One region of the Paenibacillus sp. A14 genome, then DNA from elsewhere that is predicted to be linked to it. Evidence: riboswitches for the same ligand, from Rfam matches in the RefSeq annotation. Region 1 holds a riboswitch; each other region holds the start of a gene.
What was found. Region 1 has a riboswitch for cyclic di-AMP ahead of V4U88_RS18865 (hypothetical protein). Riboswitches for the same ligand answer to the same signal wherever they lie in the genome.
Positions count from the first base shown of each region.

Region 1 (3,989 bases):
GATATTCCCGATTACCGGATTTGGAAGGCCATTGAACTCGGGACTTCGAAATATTGTTCCGTATCGGACTCGTTAAATGCGACCATTACACACAGACTCATTCTGAATGGCGTGGAAGTGTTTAAATAAGAACGACGGAAATGGAGGATACTCATAGTCTGGACACTTAGAAAAAAAGTGCCGGGACTGTGGGTATCTTTTTGTCTACTGATGAGAGTATCGGAGTCATATATGATGGTTGGAGTGAAAGCGATTCTGGTTTACTCTTATAATATCGAAAAATACGCTATAGATTCATGAATCAACTGTGCTGCGTTCCACGGGCGGTTGCTGAAGAGGCTTCTCTTATATTCGGCTCCGGCCGCTGCTTTGAGGCGGGACTGCCTGGACAGAGCGGTGTCCAGCAAGGCGGATCGGACCAATGCCAGTTGTCCCGGGAGCCATTCCGAGCCTTTGGAATGAACAATTTCCAAGGCTTCTTCTACCGATTGGTTTCGGATGGACCGCAAAAAATCCCCCCATTTAATCAAGTCGAACCATTTGCCGTCCGTAGAGACAGGACAAGCGCCGAAACCGCTGCAGTCTCCGCAGGAAAGTTTTAGGATGCAATACCAGCATTCTTGGGAGCTCCGGGCGGCAATAACAAAAGATGGAGGTCCACTAAAGGCGAACAGCTCAATTCGCGTTAGTCTATTGTTATTCATCTCCGTAACCCTCCTCAACCGTTCATCCAATTAAAATCGACATGATGCATGTTTTCAGCCTTGTGAATATAGCTTCGGATTTCCGTTTCATTTTCGCAAACGGCAGAATGCTCCAGCCATACGGCGTATTTTGTTTTGTGAACAAAGGTTAAATGAGCGGGAAACGACGCTTGCAATTTCAGCACATACCAGCCCGGAGGTATCCGGAGCCAAGGTTTTCGAAAAGCTGCCAGAAGCGGAAGGCGTAAGCGCGCCGACCAATCCTGTTCCTGCTGTTGTTTCCTGAATTCCCGGTAGATCTCGTGCAAAACCTCTATATCCGTGCATTCTTGACAGGATGCCGGTGCGCCGAACTGGCGGAATATCCCGATTTTGCTGTCGCCGAAACCATAACCTACGATAAATCTTTGCCCGTGTTCTTCATACCAGAACGCTCCAAAATACAGGTAACGCAAGCTAACCGGGTCCAGAAGATTCCGATGCGATCCCCAATAATAAGTCCTCATGTCGATCCTCATCCTCCCATAGGGTTAAAATGTTTAAAAGCCCGTTTGTCCGCATGTTTACAACAAAAAAACCGCCGACAGAGAATAAACCCCTGCAGCGGTTTGCGCGGACGGGCAAAATGCCCCGACGCAAAAGCACGGAAATCAAGGTTCTCTCTGCTGCGCTTACGAGGTTAGCTGTCGGATTCGGGCGGTGAGAGTCGCCCTACCTTACGAGACCGATAACGTCTCATTTCGGATTCACCCCAAGTTGGACCGAATTTGCGGTCCGATGGTTCCCCCGCTTCCCGCCATAACGGGAATTCAGCGTTCATACAAGTCGAAGAATTCACGGTTCTAACTATAATTCAGGTCCGTATAAAAAAGGGGTAAATAAACCGCCCACGGGTGTAAAAAAACCGTAAAAATGATGAAAAGTCTTGTAAACATGAGTATTTGCGAGGAAAGAAAAGAGTTTCCATTTTGATAACGCTGCCTTTATCCTAGAACTCCTTATTTCAGTGGATACACATGCTACAGCGTTTTACAATCATTTTGTCAAGGAGTAAGATACGGTCCATGAATTGAATTGCTATTCGATTCTAATGGAGCTGCCGATCCAAAACGGGGAGTCAACGGACCGAAGCTTGTGTGGGAGCAAGCCGATCGGAACCGGGAACGAAATCGTTCGTTCACGACTCGATCAGCGAAGACGGGCGTCTCTCACCGCCTGTAAATGTCAGCTAACCCGTAGATAAAGGATCGTGTGCTATTGAGGGAGAGGATGAATCAATCGGTTATTCATCGTTTTTTCTGCCACAGTCTCGGAAAACTGTGACTTACAATATTTTTTTAAAACGCTGAATCCTTGGAAGACTCAAGGAACGGGGGAACCAACGAAACCGCGCTCGGTTTCATGGGGTGAATCACTCGGCACTCTTAAATGCCTGGTGTAGGGCGACTCTCACGCCCGAATCCGACAGCTAACCTCGTAAGCGTATGGAGAGGCAACATTTTGTCGCGGGCCGATCAGGACGAAGGCGTCATGAGCGAGAAGCCGCGGAAAAGGTTCCTCTTTTCCAAGGCTTCTTTTTGTTGCCTTTTTCCTTGATTCGGAGGAGGAGCGCATGGAGAAAAACCGTATTTTAGTGGCCGCTTCGAATAAAGCGGGGAGAAACTTCATTCGGTTGCTTATGTACCAAAAAATTCCGGTAGCAGCCTTAACCAATAACAAAAGGGAAGAAAAGCTGCTGAGGGAAATCGGAGTGAATGAGGTTTTGCGTGTAAGTACTACCCGTAATAAGGCGGGTGAGATACCTGTATTTCCGATCGGGCGAGTTTTCATTTTTGAGTCCAGTCTACCGCTAAGCTGTCAGTATTTGCAGTTTGTTGCCCGGTTTTCCTGCAAGGCGATAACTGTCGTGACGACCATGTGGCATCCCGAGGCGATTTATAAAAAACTCGGTGCTTCCTTTGTGGTATACACAAAAAACGGGGAAGTCGGGTTTCTACTCAGCGATCTGACTGATTAATTATTTGGAGGAGTGTCGTAATGCTGGATATTTGGATGGGACTAACGTTAGCCGCAGCCTTCGCGCTTGTGATCGGATTTGTCGTTTGGTGCGGGAAAACGGTAGCGGACTCGGGAGGCGAACACGAATGACGATCGTGTTGATGTTTACGCTCGTATTGCTGATCTATTTGATCTATGCCTTACTTCATCCGGAAAAGTTTTAACGAGTGTTTGATCTTTATCTTTTTTATAGCGGCAATACCAGGGAGGAACGGTCAAATGGATATATTGCAAATCGGAATTGTGATCGGCATTTTGCTGCTGATTGCCAAACCGCTTGGAAATTATTTGTTTTATGTTTTTTCTAACGAACCCAATCGCACGGATAAAATATTCGGGTGGGCCGAGAAGCCCATTTTTGCGGTCATCGGGCTGAAGCGCCGCCCGGGCATGAGCTGGAAGCGGTACGCGATCAGCTTCGTCGCGACCAACTTCGTGCTCGTCGCGGTAAGTTATTTCCTGTTGCGGATACAGAGCGGCTTGCCGCTTAATCCGAACGATATCGGGAATATGGAACCTACGCTGGTGCTAAACACGGTTATCAGCTTTATCACGAACACAAACCTGCAGCATTACAGCGGCGAGACGGGGTTGACATATTTCTCGCAAATGGCCGTCATCATGATGATGATGTTCACGTCGGCGGCTACGGGCCTTTCGGTCGCGGTCGCGTTTGTCCGGGGCATTACTAGCAAAGGCAAGACGCTGGGCAACTTCTTTGAGGATTTCGTCAAGGCGCATACGCGGGTTTTCTTCCCGTTGGCGTTGATCGTCACTTTGGTGCTGGTCGCGCTGCAGGTTCCGCAGACGCTCCATCCGACACTGGCGGTAACGACACTGGAAGGAGCTGCGCAGCAAATTGCGATCGGGCCTGTCGCTTCACTGGAGTCGATCAAACATCTGGGCACCAACGGCGGCGGCTTTTTCGGCGCCAACTCGTCGCACCCGTTTGAGAATCCGAACCCGTTGACCAATGTAATCGAGATTCTGTCGATGTGGTGCTTGTCCGCGGCGCTGCCATTCATGTACGGCAGATTTGCGAAGAGCCGCAAGCAGGGCTGGGTTATTTTCTCGGCAATGATGGTTCTGTTCCTTGTGTTCCTTACGATCGCCTATACGGCGGAAACAAGCGGAAATCCGGCGCTGAATGCGCTGGGCATCGACGCTTCGCAGGGCAGTATGGAGGGGAAAGAGGTGCGTTTCGGCATAGCCCAATCCGCCCTGTTT
Region 1 is NZ_JBAGJD010000007.1:142,418-146,406, reverse strand. It holds gene V4U88_RS18880 (OsmC family protein) at 1-129, shown strand, start outside; gene V4U88_RS18875 (hypothetical protein) at 267-704, opposite strand; gene V4U88_RS18870 (hypothetical protein) at 719-1,210, opposite strand; cyclic di-AMP (ydaO/yuaA leader) riboswitch at 1,358-1,529, opposite strand; cyclic di-AMP (ydaO/yuaA leader) riboswitch at 2,038-2,201, shown strand; gene V4U88_RS18865 (hypothetical protein) at 2,317-2,721, shown strand; gene kdpF (K(+)-transporting ATPase subunit F) at 2,849-2,926, shown strand; gene kdpA (potassium-transporting ATPase subunit KdpA) at 2,982-3,989, shown strand, end outside.

Region 2 (3,989 bases), on a different contig from region 1:
TTCTTGATGTCCGAAAGCGGAAATGCCACAAACAGCGTCGCTGCCGTCCCTACAAAGATAATGACAAAGGCCGCAGGGTTCGAGACCAAGCTTTCAATAGGTGCACCTTTCAGGAACATTCCTAAAATAAGCGCCACGAAACCGAGAATAAGTCCAATAATCGTTGAAATTTCCATTGCACACCTCGTCCTTGAGATAATTGTTTCCATTTTTCTGTCTCCCGCATCCTTGCTGGAGGCATTACAACCTTGTCCGAAAAACGGTTTATCTTTTTTATCGACAGAATTCCCTTTTTTTTTAAGGTGTTTTTTCCGGTATAATGAGAATACAGTCTGTATTAGACTACTAAGAAGGGAGCCATTAGGCGGTGGGAGTAAAGCACGGAAGAGATTATGAACATATTTTGGCAGATCTGACGGAAGCGGTTGGACGCATTCCGGATAGCTATGAATTTTTTGAAATGGAGGCTGCGGAGTGGGCGGACCTTTCCGGCGAAGAACGTTATGAGGTCCAAGAGGCATTGGCGGAAGATTTGTTCTTTGCGCTGGGGACCGAACCCGTGATTAGCGTGGGCAGCGCTGTGGTTATTCACGATGCTGAGGGCCACAGAATCAATGTGCTCATCGGCGAAGACGAGTTGACCTCCGTGGCTTTGATTTGACAGCGGGGCGTTTTTTTGGAATATTGTTCGGGAGCATGGTAAAATAAAGACTTAGAAGATCGACACGCTAGACCTGCTCGGACGGGCAGGGTAAATCAGGAAAAGCCTTCCGCGCATGAACAGCCGATCCATGGAATACAATAAATGGATGCTCATGCCGGGCTGGAGACGAAGAATAAAATCCTTCACTGCAGGATTACATACAGGGAAGTTTGAGGAAACGGGGAGGAAGAACAATGCCGTTTACGCCGCAAGAAGTAGAGGCGCATTTGGAAAGGCTGGAAGGTTGGGAGCTGGAGGAGGGACGCTGGATCGTCCGCAAATATACCTTCTCCAACTTTATGAAAGGGATTGCGTTTGTGGACGAGGTTGCCGCCATTTCGGAAGCGTTTAACCATCACCCCTTTATAACCATCGATCACAAAACGGTGACGCTTCGCCTGACCTCCTGGGAGGAAGGCGGCATCACGGCCGTGGATATCAAGGAAGCGCAGCAATATAATGAAGCATTCGAGAAGGCCCGTTCTGCCGGTTGAGAAACGAATGCAGGAAAGCAAGATAATCGAGGCTGCAGAAAAGCGCCCGCCGAAAACCTGGACCCAGGCCCCGGCGGGCGTATTGTTGTAAGCGTTATTTCTTTTCGGAAAGATAAAGCGCGACGTTGGCGATTTCCTCTTCCTTCAACTTATCCTTGAAGGAAGGCATCATGCCTCCGCCTTTCCCTTTGGTAATGATCCCAAACAACTGGTCAGCCGACAGCGCGGAACCTACTTTTTGCAGGTTCGGACCGGCTCCGCCTTTCAATTCATCACCATGACAGCTGATGCAGTTCGCCTTTATAACGGCCTCGGCTTGTTCCGCATTTAACGTGACTTCAGGCATCTGAGGCTTCTCTTCCTGAGCTACCTGTTCCCGGCCGGGCAATGTAAACATTAACACGGCTGCAAAGGCGCAAGCCACGACGAGTAATCCGCTCATGATCCACTTCTGCATTCCGATCGTCCCTCCTATGTAAGTTACCCCTTCCATTATAGCGGAACAGGCTCATTGATCATAGCGTTTGTGACAAAAAAAGTAACGAATTACTCCGGTTTTTTAAATATTTCCCCAAATGACGTGCCGTTTATCACAGACAACCTCGCAATATAGATTAAGGTGAGACTGGGGCACCTTTGTAAACCATACAGTAGTAAGGTTTGGAAATACCGCCCGGGGTCATTTTTTCGTACAAATCGGTAATGACGAAGCCGGCTTTTTGATAAGCGCGAATCGCCCGGGTGTTCCAGGTCAATACCTCCAGGTCGATGACATTCTGCGGTTTCCGCCGCCGGGCTTCCTCCACGATCGTCAGCACAAAGGTTTTACCCAGTCCCTGGCCGCATAAATCGGGCCGCATCCCGATGCCGAGCCGTGTCACCCCTTCCATCGGAAAGTACTGGGCAAATCCGGCGAGCTCATCATCAGGGGTCATTAATGAGACATATTGTTGCGCTCTTAAGGCCGGGTTCCCAAACTCCACGTCGAGCGCTTTCATTTGTTCCCAGGGGAGCCAGCTATAGATATCGTATGGGGAATCGTATTTCCAGGTACAGATAGCCGCGCCGTGGCTCTCCTCCATGGGAACGATCCGGAATGTAGTGACTGGTTTTTCCATGTTTGCGCCTCCTTTAAACAATGGGAATGGATATTATATCGCGGGGCTGTCTTTTCATCGATTAGAAAATTCCGTTTACCCTCACTCTAACGGGAAATGGGTTGCTTGTAAAGATAGGAAGACGTAGGTGTTTCGTCCTCGGTCAGAGGGGTAATGTGGAGTATGGGAAGATTTGGACAGTGGAGTCCGGGAGAGGAAACGGCGATCGTGAAAAAATAAATTTTGGCGGAAAGGCCATATTTGGAAACCTTTTTGAACGGACTTTCGTTATATGGTATATAGCGAAAAAAACGCAGTGGTTCCGGCAAGAACCACTGCGGTATTAACTAAGTTGAGGTGAGCGCCTCAATTTGGCGTAGGGGTCATGATTCTGCGGCATATGTGGAATAACCGGTTTTGCTGAGAATTCTTTTGGCCCCGACATATTTTGATTTATAGTAACTGCTGTTTAATTTATCCGTACGAATTCCTTTGGATGAAGAGGCGTGCGCAAATTTCCCCTCACCGATGTAAATGCCGACATGGGATACTTTATTCTTGCCCAAGGTATTGAAGAATACGAGATCCCCCGGCTTTAACTGGCTTTTGGCGACAGGCGTGCCTTGTTTGTACTGGGCTGAAGAGACCCGGGCGAGCTTGACCCCCATCTGCTTGAACACATATCTCGTAAATCCGGAGCAATCAAATCCGCTTGTGGAGACACCCCCGTATTTATAAGGCGTTCCGTAAACAGAGTTAACCACGCTGTTCAAGGTCGTGTCTTCGGCCGATACGCTCCCTGTCCCCAAGGTGAACAGAATCGCCAAACTTGTCGCTGCTGCTGCAAATGTCTTTCTCATGATGTAAAGTTCTCCTTCCAATGCCTGCGAGGTTAGCTTGAGGATTCGGTTGAAGGTTCCCTATGATTCCTATGTATCGGTAATCAATTCACCCAAAATGGTTCCCCCGTTTCCCGGGTGCCGGGAATTCGGCTAGTCTAGTTGAATGCACCCAAAGTTGTGACGTGGCGAACAATGTTTACAAAGTTGTTACTATTTACTTTGGTTATTGTACCAAGCCTAACTTGCTTTGGCAAGCTATTCTAGGGTTGCCGGATATTTTAATTCTATTGTCCTGTTTATGCCGGGGAGAGACGGGTAATTTCTCCTAAACGGGATTTCCCAAACAGCCATGAAAAAACCCGCAGTCTACGACTCGAAAGAATCGCTGCGGGCCTTTGCCGGAATTATTCTACATCGTCATGCTCTTGGGAGTCGGTGGTGACTTCTTCGTACTTATCGGTACTCAGAATCCGTTTCGCTCCGACATAACGCTGTACATAATACTTCTCACTCAGTTTGCTGATGACTACGCCCTTGGAAGAAGATGCGTGGGCAAACTTGCCATCACCAACATAAACGCCGACATGAGAAACGCCTTTACCGGAAGTGTTGAAGAACACGAGATCGCCGGCAATCAGCTCTTCCTTCTCTACGGCCGTTCCCATCTTGTATTGGGCACCGGATTGATGGGGCAGTTTAATACCGATCTTCGAAAAGACGTACATGGTAAATCCGGAACAATCGAAGCCGGACGTTGTAGTGCCGCCGGAAGAGTACTCCGTTCCCAAGGCCGTATCGATGACGCCGTCCAACGTGGAATCGGCGAAAGCGCTCCCAGTGCCAACGGAGAAAA
Region 2 is NZ_JBAGJD010000018.1:48,233-52,221, reverse strand. It holds gene motA (flagellar motor stator protein MotA) at 1-176, opposite strand, end outside; gene V4U88_RS25375 (hypothetical protein) at 368-661, shown strand; gene V4U88_RS25370 (4a-hydroxytetrahydrobiopterin dehydratase) at 898-1,197, shown strand; gene V4U88_RS25365 (c-type cytochrome) at 1,292-1,654, opposite strand; gene V4U88_RS25360 (GNAT family N-acetyltransferase) at 1,812-2,315, opposite strand; gene V4U88_RS25355 (C40 family peptidase) at 2,678-3,154, opposite strand; cyclic di-AMP (ydaO/yuaA leader) riboswitch at 3,161-3,298, opposite strand; gene V4U88_RS25350 (C40 family peptidase) at 3,541-3,989, opposite strand, start outside.
Region 2: another riboswitch for cyclic di-AMP. It lies ahead of V4U88_RS25355 (C40 family peptidase); the one in region 1 lies ahead of V4U88_RS18865 (hypothetical protein).

Region 3 (3,989 bases), on a different contig from region 1:
CGGCGAAATCGGACCTTATATTCTCCGATACAATGTAGAGGATAATAGTGGAAATGCCGCCCCGGAAACCACCCGGACGGTCCAGGTCGTATCCGGCGAGTTGGTGGATTTGTCGATCGGTTCCGCAACCTTGACCCCTTTGTTCGAACCCGGCGTTACGTCTTATTTCGCCGAAGTTCCCGGTGGCACAAGCTCCGTCACTGTTTCGGCTCAAACGGAAGATCCGGCGGCAACCGTGACGATTAACGGAATGACAGGAACTTCAAGAAGCTTGTCCCTGGCCATCGGGAGCAATCCGGTGACCCTCATTGTCACGGCCCCAGGCGGAGCTATTAAAATATATGACTTGGATATTACGCGAGCGGCCATGCCAAACAACCCGGAGCCGATTCCTGATACGAAACCGGATCCGGTTCCGACGCCGGGACCAAGGCCAGATTCAGGTTCCGGTTCGAATCCGTCCTCGGATTCAGATTCGAACTCAAATTCCAATCCCCCGGGCGCACTTACTCCGACAAGTCCCTCCCCGGCAATCCGTCAGGCCAAGGTAATGGCAGGGGAGAGAGAAGAGAATGTTGCGCGGGTCGAAATTACCCGTACCCTGAAGAACGGGGTTGCCGTAGACTCGGTGACATTCGGAAAATCAAAGGCTGACGAAATCGTGGCGAAAGCCGCAGCCACCGGCGCCGGCATGGCAAGAATCGTCGTCGACGACATCCCCGGCCAGCCTGCCGATGAAGTCAATGTCAGTATTTCCAAGGAAGCTCTTTTGAAGCTTAAAGAGGGGAATTTGGGGCTCGCCATCGAGGCGGGCGGTGCCAAGATCAGTTTGCCTATAGATTCGTTAGGCCAACTGAACGATGATGGAAAAGACCTTTATTTCCGGGTCGTCCCGATTCGTAAACCGTCCGAAACCGAGACGGTTCAAGATCGGGTAGAGTCGGCACAGGAGTTTCGGGAGTACGCCATGGGCCGGAACGCGCGTGCCGTCGGTCAACCGATGACGATCGAAACGAATTACACAAATCGGGCTACGAAAGTCATGTTTCCGTTGACGGGCATTGATCTTCCTGAGGATGCCCAGGATCGCAAGAACTTCTTAAACGGTTTGGCGGTGTTCATCGAACACAGCGACGGAGAGAAAGAGCTCGAGTTCGGACAGCCGGTTTACGATGAAACAGGGCATCCGATCGGCATTGAAATCGACGTCCGGAAATTCAGCACATTCACGATTATTTCTACGGAAGCGGACTACAAAACCTATTTACGGTATATCTCCGGTTATCCGGACGGGAAATTCCACCCTGCCGAATCCGTTACGCGCGCCGAGATGGCCAGGTTGATCGCCATTCAAACAGAATTCAGCGAAGGCGCCGGTGTAAATCCGTACTCCGATCTGGCGGCGTCGCATTGGGCCGCGAAAGCGGTTCTCCAACTGACCGGTGCGGGCATTCTTTCCGGCGATCTGAGCGGGCGGTTCCGCCCGGAGGCTGGAGTGACCCGCGCGGAAATGGCGGTCATTGCGTCCAGACTGCAAGGACTTGAGCTTACCAATACAAGTGAAGCGTTTACCGATACCCAAGGCCATTGGGCGGCCGGCGCCATTAACGCGGTACGTGAGGCGGGATACATGCTCGGATACGAGGATGGTTCATTCCGTCCGAACCAGACGATGTCACGCGCGGAAGCCATCGTTGTACTGAACCGGCTGTTCGATCGCCCGCTGCTGGATCGCCGGGCGATCGGCGAGTCCAGTTGGTCCGATGTCCATCCAGCGAGCTGGGCGGCGCCCGATATCGAATCGGCCTCCCGGAACCTGCGAGTGCATAAGAACGGCAGCGTGGAGATCGCTGCCGGAGATGAGCAGTAAATAGCCAGTTAAGAAGCTAAACAAAAGCCAACCGGTATACCAAATACCGGTTGGCTTTCTTTTGTAAGATAGACGAATACCCAGGGAAGGGATACTATAGAAAAAACGCACCGCCCGCCAATCTGAATCAAGACCATAATGACGATTTGCCCAAAAAGCGAATAGACACTACCGGTATCCACCACGATTAGGCCGTTCACACATATCGCCGAGGTGGCTGTAAATAAAGCATTCAGGAGTCCGACGGATTTCCCAGTGGAGGAAGAATGGGGAAGCGTCAGCAAGGCCGTGCCCATCCAAATTAAAATGAAAAAAACGATCATAATGAGTTGGGGAGGCGTCGTGTTCTTTTTTAGCCTGTTTATAAGGGACTCTGCTTTTAAAAAAGCGGAATGCTGTGGATTATCACTCACATTCTCCAGTTGCTTGTTCACCGGATCCACTCCGTTCTGTTGGGATAAATAAAAAATTTTTATCAAGCATTAGAAAAGCCCGGAGGCAGAGACATTCTGCCACCAGGCTCGGTTTTTCGAAGCATGGACTAGACTAAGTTACAAACATGTTCTCTCCCAAGACGCTGACGAGGTTAGCTGTCGGATTCGGGATTGAGAGTTCCCGTTCTTCCTTTCCCAGAAAGAATTCACCCCTTGAAACGGCCAATGGCCGTGGTTCCCCCGCTCCCCTAAGGGGATTAAGCGATAAGTTTATGAAATTATCGTAATTAATCTTATGTTAAATAGCTCTAAAAGTAGATATGAAGGTTCGATTTAAAGTCGCTCTTAATTCTTATCCATGCCTGTTTCTATCGGTCCTTTAGCTAACCCCAGTCTTTTTACCAAAGGCTTAATACTCAGCCCTTGCGCAAGTAGTGAGAACATCACAACACTGAAGGTCAGCACCAGGATTTCGTCGCGTCCTTCGAAGCTCGGGGGCAGGCTCAGTGCGAGGGCAATCGACAAGCTGCCTTTTAATCCACCCCAATTTAGAATTAACTTCCAGGAAGAGGGGAAGGTTTTCAGAGAGTAGAGACTTGTATAAACGGCCAACGTTCTGCCCACTAGAACAATAAGAATGGCCGCGCCGATTAAGGCCCACTTGTCCGTAAAATCAATATGCTTGATTTCAAGTCCGATCATGAGGAAAATCAGTGAATTGGCCACTAACGTAATCACGTCCCAAAACGAGTTGATATTCGTCTTTGTTGTTTCGGACATGCCAATGCGCGCCCCGTAACTGCCGAAGATCAGCCCGCCTACGACAACGGCGATCACGCCGGACACATGAAAATGCTCGGCAATAAAGAAACTTCCAAAAAAGAGGAGCATGGAAAAGGCGATCTCCAACGGATAATCATCGTAAAAGCGAATGAGCTGGGAAAAAAGATATCCCAAAATGCCGCCAACCGCGATACCGCCTAGGCTGAACTTCAGAAAAAGCAAGACACCGCTGCCAACCCCTCCCCAGCCCATTTCCATATAGGTGAGCAAATATATGGAGGAAATCTGGAATAATACGACGGCAATTCCGTCATTAAAAAGTGATTCTCCTTCAATAATGGTGACAACTTTCTTGGGTACTCCCAAAGACTTGAAGATGGAGATGACGCTGATCGGATCCGTAGCGCTCATGAGCGCCGCGAATGTGAAGGCGACAACGATCGGCAGCCCCGTCAAACCATACATGGCAAAGGCGATTAGGAGAAAGGAAAGCAGAGTGCCTCCGAACGCAAGGGCAATGACCGGTTTGCTCTGTTCCCGCAGATGCGAGAAAGGGAGTTTTAATGTGGCGTCGCCCAGCAGGATAGGAAGGAACAGGGAGATGATAATCGCCTGAAACACATTAGATTGGGTAATGAACGATTCGGCTTGATCCAGGACTGGTATATGTATCAAACCGAGAAGTAAGCCTACTATAACTAACGCTATGGAGTAAGGTTGATTCATTTTTTTGGCGAATGCGATTACCCCCATCGAAATGGCCAGTAAAATCAAGAGTTGAACGAAAACCTCGTTAAAGTGATGCATAGCGGCACCCCTCTTCAAAAATAGAATCTCCATAATATTGTACCCAAAAGATGCAGGAGGTCCAATCCATTGACATTTTGGACTAGAAGCGTTAT
Region 3 is NZ_JBAGJD010000006.1:213,061-217,049, reverse strand. It holds gene V4U88_RS17610 (tandem-95 repeat protein) at 1-1,870, shown strand, start outside; gene V4U88_RS17605 (potassium transporter TrkG) at 1,879-2,304, opposite strand; cyclic di-AMP (ydaO/yuaA leader) riboswitch at 2,430-2,578, opposite strand; gene V4U88_RS17600 (cation:proton antiporter) at 2,650-3,894, opposite strand.
Region 3: another riboswitch for cyclic di-AMP. It lies ahead of V4U88_RS17605 (potassium transporter TrkG); the one in region 1 lies ahead of V4U88_RS18865 (hypothetical protein).

Region 4 (3,989 bases), on a different contig from region 1:
TCAAAATAGCTGGTGATTTCCGCAACTTGCCGATCTTTAAAGCTGATATCCATTTGGGCCCGGGCGTCGCCGATTTTGTAATCGTTAAATGTTAACCGGAGCCCGGAGGCGGTTTCGTCTACCGCAGGAGCGCCTTGCTCGCCGTACCCGAGCGCCTTCAGATAGGGCTGGGCCAGCTCGACTTTTTCGTCCAGGCCAAGCAAGAGTCCCTCGCTGCTTTCCAGCTCATTTGGCGGGGCGAGGAAGTCGGTTTTCGGAATCTTTTTAAATCCGACCGCCTTTCCCGTCGTCATATGTATGTCGATAGTAACCCCGTCCCACCCTTCGTCGGACAGGCCGAAATAAACGCGGAACACATCATAAGGAAACTGCTTGTCATATTTCTCCAGGTAATCCTTCATTAACTTCTCTTTGGTCAAATAACCGTAAACTTCGGCCCGGGTCTGATAAGTGACGATGACTTCTTCTCCGGGAGAAACCCCGAGTTCGTCCTGCGCAAACTTAAGGGCGGCCGCTTTGGCCTGGTCCTTGGTGAGCACCTGCGCCGATTGTTCCAGCTGCAGGGTTTCGGAGGCCGTTGAAGGGTAGATTTGGAGAAGAACAAACAAAATCAATCCCAGGGCGGCAAGCCCCCACAAGGTTCCGTTCTTCATCCGGCGCCGCGGTTTTAGGTCGGAATACATGTCAAAACTCCTTTTTGATTTTTTGGAATCCGTATGATTTTGACAAATCGATGTCACAGTAAAAGATAACACAGGGGGCGGCGCTTCGCCATAGATGGAGGAGAAAATGTGAAAATGCGCAATAACGTTGGGAAAGCAAAGCATGGCTTAGATAAAGGGATACCATAAAGCTTGTTTCCTCCCTTTTCGGCGTTTATCGCATAATTTCATCGAAATATCACTTTGTAGTGCGGCCGAATAAGGCTTATAATCCTTTTGACGAAAATGCAATGAAAATAATGAAACTTCATAAATTGGCCGAATTTCTTTTGAAAACGGGGGAACCGATCTTTAGGGGTGAATTTCGCTTCCGGCAAGCATTCTCGCTTGTTGCGACGGCGAATAGGGCAGACCTAGCAAGCCCGAATCCGTCAGCTAACCTCGTAGGCCTTTGCTGCAGGGACCAATCAAAAGGCATTGGATTTCCAGTGCTTTTTTTTCTTTTGTACTTTTTTGTCCAATATACAAAATGAGGTGAACCGCCTTGCTTTCCAAATGGTTTAAATTCTCCCCGCCGCAGGTTCTGGTGCTGGGATTCGCGGCCATTATCCTGCTCGGGTCTTTTCTGCTGATGCTTCCGGTTTCCAGTACAACCGGAGAATCGCTTCCCTGGATCGATGCGCTGTTTACCGCGACCTCGGCAACTTGTGTAACCGGACTTGTGGTGGTGGATACGGGCACTTATTTTTCCACGTTCGGACAGGTAGTCATTATGTTGCTGATTCAGGTCGGGGGCCTGGGGTTTATGACGATGGCCACGCTGTTCTCTCTCGTGTTGAAGCGGAAAATCTCGCTAAAGGACCGTCTGTTGCTTCAGGAGGCGATGAACCAGAATACGATGGAGGGCATCGTCCGGCTGATTCGCAAAGTCCTGCTTTACTCGCTGATCATTGAGTCCGGCGCCGCTCTTGTGTTTGCGATTCGCTGGTCCTTCGATATGCCGCTCGGCCGGGCGATTTATTACGGGATTTTTCACGGCGTCTCCATGTTCAACAATGCCGGATTTGATCTGTTCGGGGAATACCGGAGCCTGACCCAATATGTTAGCGACCCGGTCGTCAACTTCGTCGCGATGTTTCTTATCGTGTCGGGGGGAATCGGGTTTATCGTTGTATCGGATTTGATCGAGTTCCGGAAGCGCCGCAAGTTCTCGCTGCATACCAAAGTGGTGCTTTCGATGACCACCGCTTTGATTTTGGTGGGGGCTCTGGTGATATTCATTTTTGAATTTACCAACCCCAAGACGCTTGAGCCGCTGGGATGGGACGGGAAGTTTTTGGCTTCCTTCTTCCAGTCGGTGACGCCGAGAACGGCGGGAGCCAATACGCTGGATATCGGGGCGCTGCGGCAGGCCACCCAGTTTTTTATCATTATTCTGATGTTTATCGGCGCCTCGCCCAGCTCGACGGGGGGCGGCATCAAGACGACGACATTCACGATTCTTGTGGGTGCCGTGATTTCCATGATCCGGGGGCGGTCGGATCTCGTGCTGTTCCGGTACCGGCTGGCCCAAGAGCGTATTTTCAAGGCGGTTACGATCACTATGCTGGCGCTTTTTCTCGTCGTCGCTGTGGCGATGGTGCTGTCCACGACGGAGGACGCCAGCTTTCTGAGCATCCTGTTTGAAGCGACTTCCGCGTTCGGAACGGTCGGCTTGACGATGGGACTGACCGGCAAACTGACCGTCATGGGGAAAATCATTATCAGCTTTACCATGTTCGCCGGGCGGCTCGGGCCGCTCACCCTGGCTTATGCGCTGGGACCACAGCAGGGTAAAGAATTATACAGGCATCCTGAGGGCAAAATGATTATCGGATAAGGGGAAAAGGACAAGATGAAGACACAGCAGTTTGTCGTGATCGGATTGGGGCGCTTCGGTTCCAGTCTGGCACTGGAGCTGATGGAACTCGGTTACGAAGTATTGGGCGTGGACCGCAACGAGGACGTCGTTGAAGAGTGGAGCCATTTGCTCACGCATGCCGTGGTAGCAGACGCGACCGATGAGGAGGTGCTTAAGTCCCTCGGCGTACGGAACTTCGATTGCGGAATTGTCGCCATCGGTAACGACATTCAGATGAGCATTTTGAGCGCGATTCTTCTGAAGGATCTGGGCATCAAGACGGTAGTGGCCAAAGCGATTTCGGTTCTACACGGCCGCGCATTGGAGAAACTGGGGGTTGACCGGGTGATTTTTCCGGAGCGGGACATGGGGATTCGCGTGGCCCATCAGCTTGTGACCCCCAATTTGCTCGATTATCTCGAGTTGTCCAAAGAATTCAGCATCGTGGAGTTGAAGGTGCCAACGTGTCTGAACGGTAAAAATGTGGGCGATTTGAACCCGCGCGCCCGCTTCGGCTGCAGCATCGTGGCGATCCATCGGGAGAATGGCATTATCATCGCCCCGACGGCAATGGATCATTTGGTCGCCGGCGATATTATGGTGATTATCGGCGCCAACAAGAACATCGAGGAATTCGAAGCTATCATAAATGATTAATCTCCCCTTTATTTAAGAAAATAAGGCTATATAAGTTGAACGATTGATTCCGTGTAAAGGGCTCCTTTTACACGCTTGGCCTGCAACTGATGGTTTGGTTCAGATTAACGGGAATTCTTCCCGTTAATTTGGTGCGTATGCGGCGTCAGAGGTGATTTAGCTAGAAAACCTCCCGCTAATCCGTCTGAAATTGTGTATATCGGCAAAAGGGCTGCGAAATAGATGGAGCTTTTCTAGCTAAATTCGATCCAAGAGCCAAGAGCGATACATTAACGGGAGATTTTCCCGGTAATGTTGTAGACTCCGACGGTGGCACTTTATATCTACAATTGTGGATGTTAGCAACATATCGCGAAACCAGTTCACACCCTTGCCCAACGCCAATTTTATAGTTCAACCTAATATAGCGTAAAAAAATTTGGAGTGTGACCTGGCATGGAATCGGCAGCGGCGGAAGCGATCCGGCATTTTCTTATTTTAATTTTATTGGTGATGAGCATCGGAGTGGTATCGGGCAAGCTCGCTTCCCTGTTCAAGCTGCCTGACGTCGCCGTTTTTATCGCGGTAGGCATGTTAATGGGGCCCGGCTTCAAGTTGATTCACGAGTCCGGCGGTTCGCTGATCAACCAGTTGATTCTGACGGTCGGCTCGGCGCTGATTTTGTTTGACGGCGGTCGGAATTTAAATCTGGGCGGGCTGCGGAAGGTCTGGATGACCCTAACTTTGCTCAGTATCCCGGGGGTGCTTATCTCCGTCCTCGTCGTCGGACT
Region 4 is NZ_JBAGJD010000022.1:12,301-16,289, reverse strand. It holds gene V4U88_RS26140 (CPBP family intramembrane glutamic endopeptidase) at 1-683, opposite strand, end outside; cyclic di-AMP (ydaO/yuaA leader) riboswitch at 969-1,128, shown strand; gene V4U88_RS26135 (TrkH family potassium uptake protein) at 1,207-2,541, shown strand; gene V4U88_RS26130 (potassium channel family protein) at 2,557-3,219, shown strand; gene V4U88_RS26125 (cation:proton antiporter) at 3,655-3,989, shown strand, end outside.
Region 4: another riboswitch for cyclic di-AMP. It lies ahead of V4U88_RS26135 (TrkH family potassium uptake protein); the one in region 1 lies ahead of V4U88_RS18865 (hypothetical protein).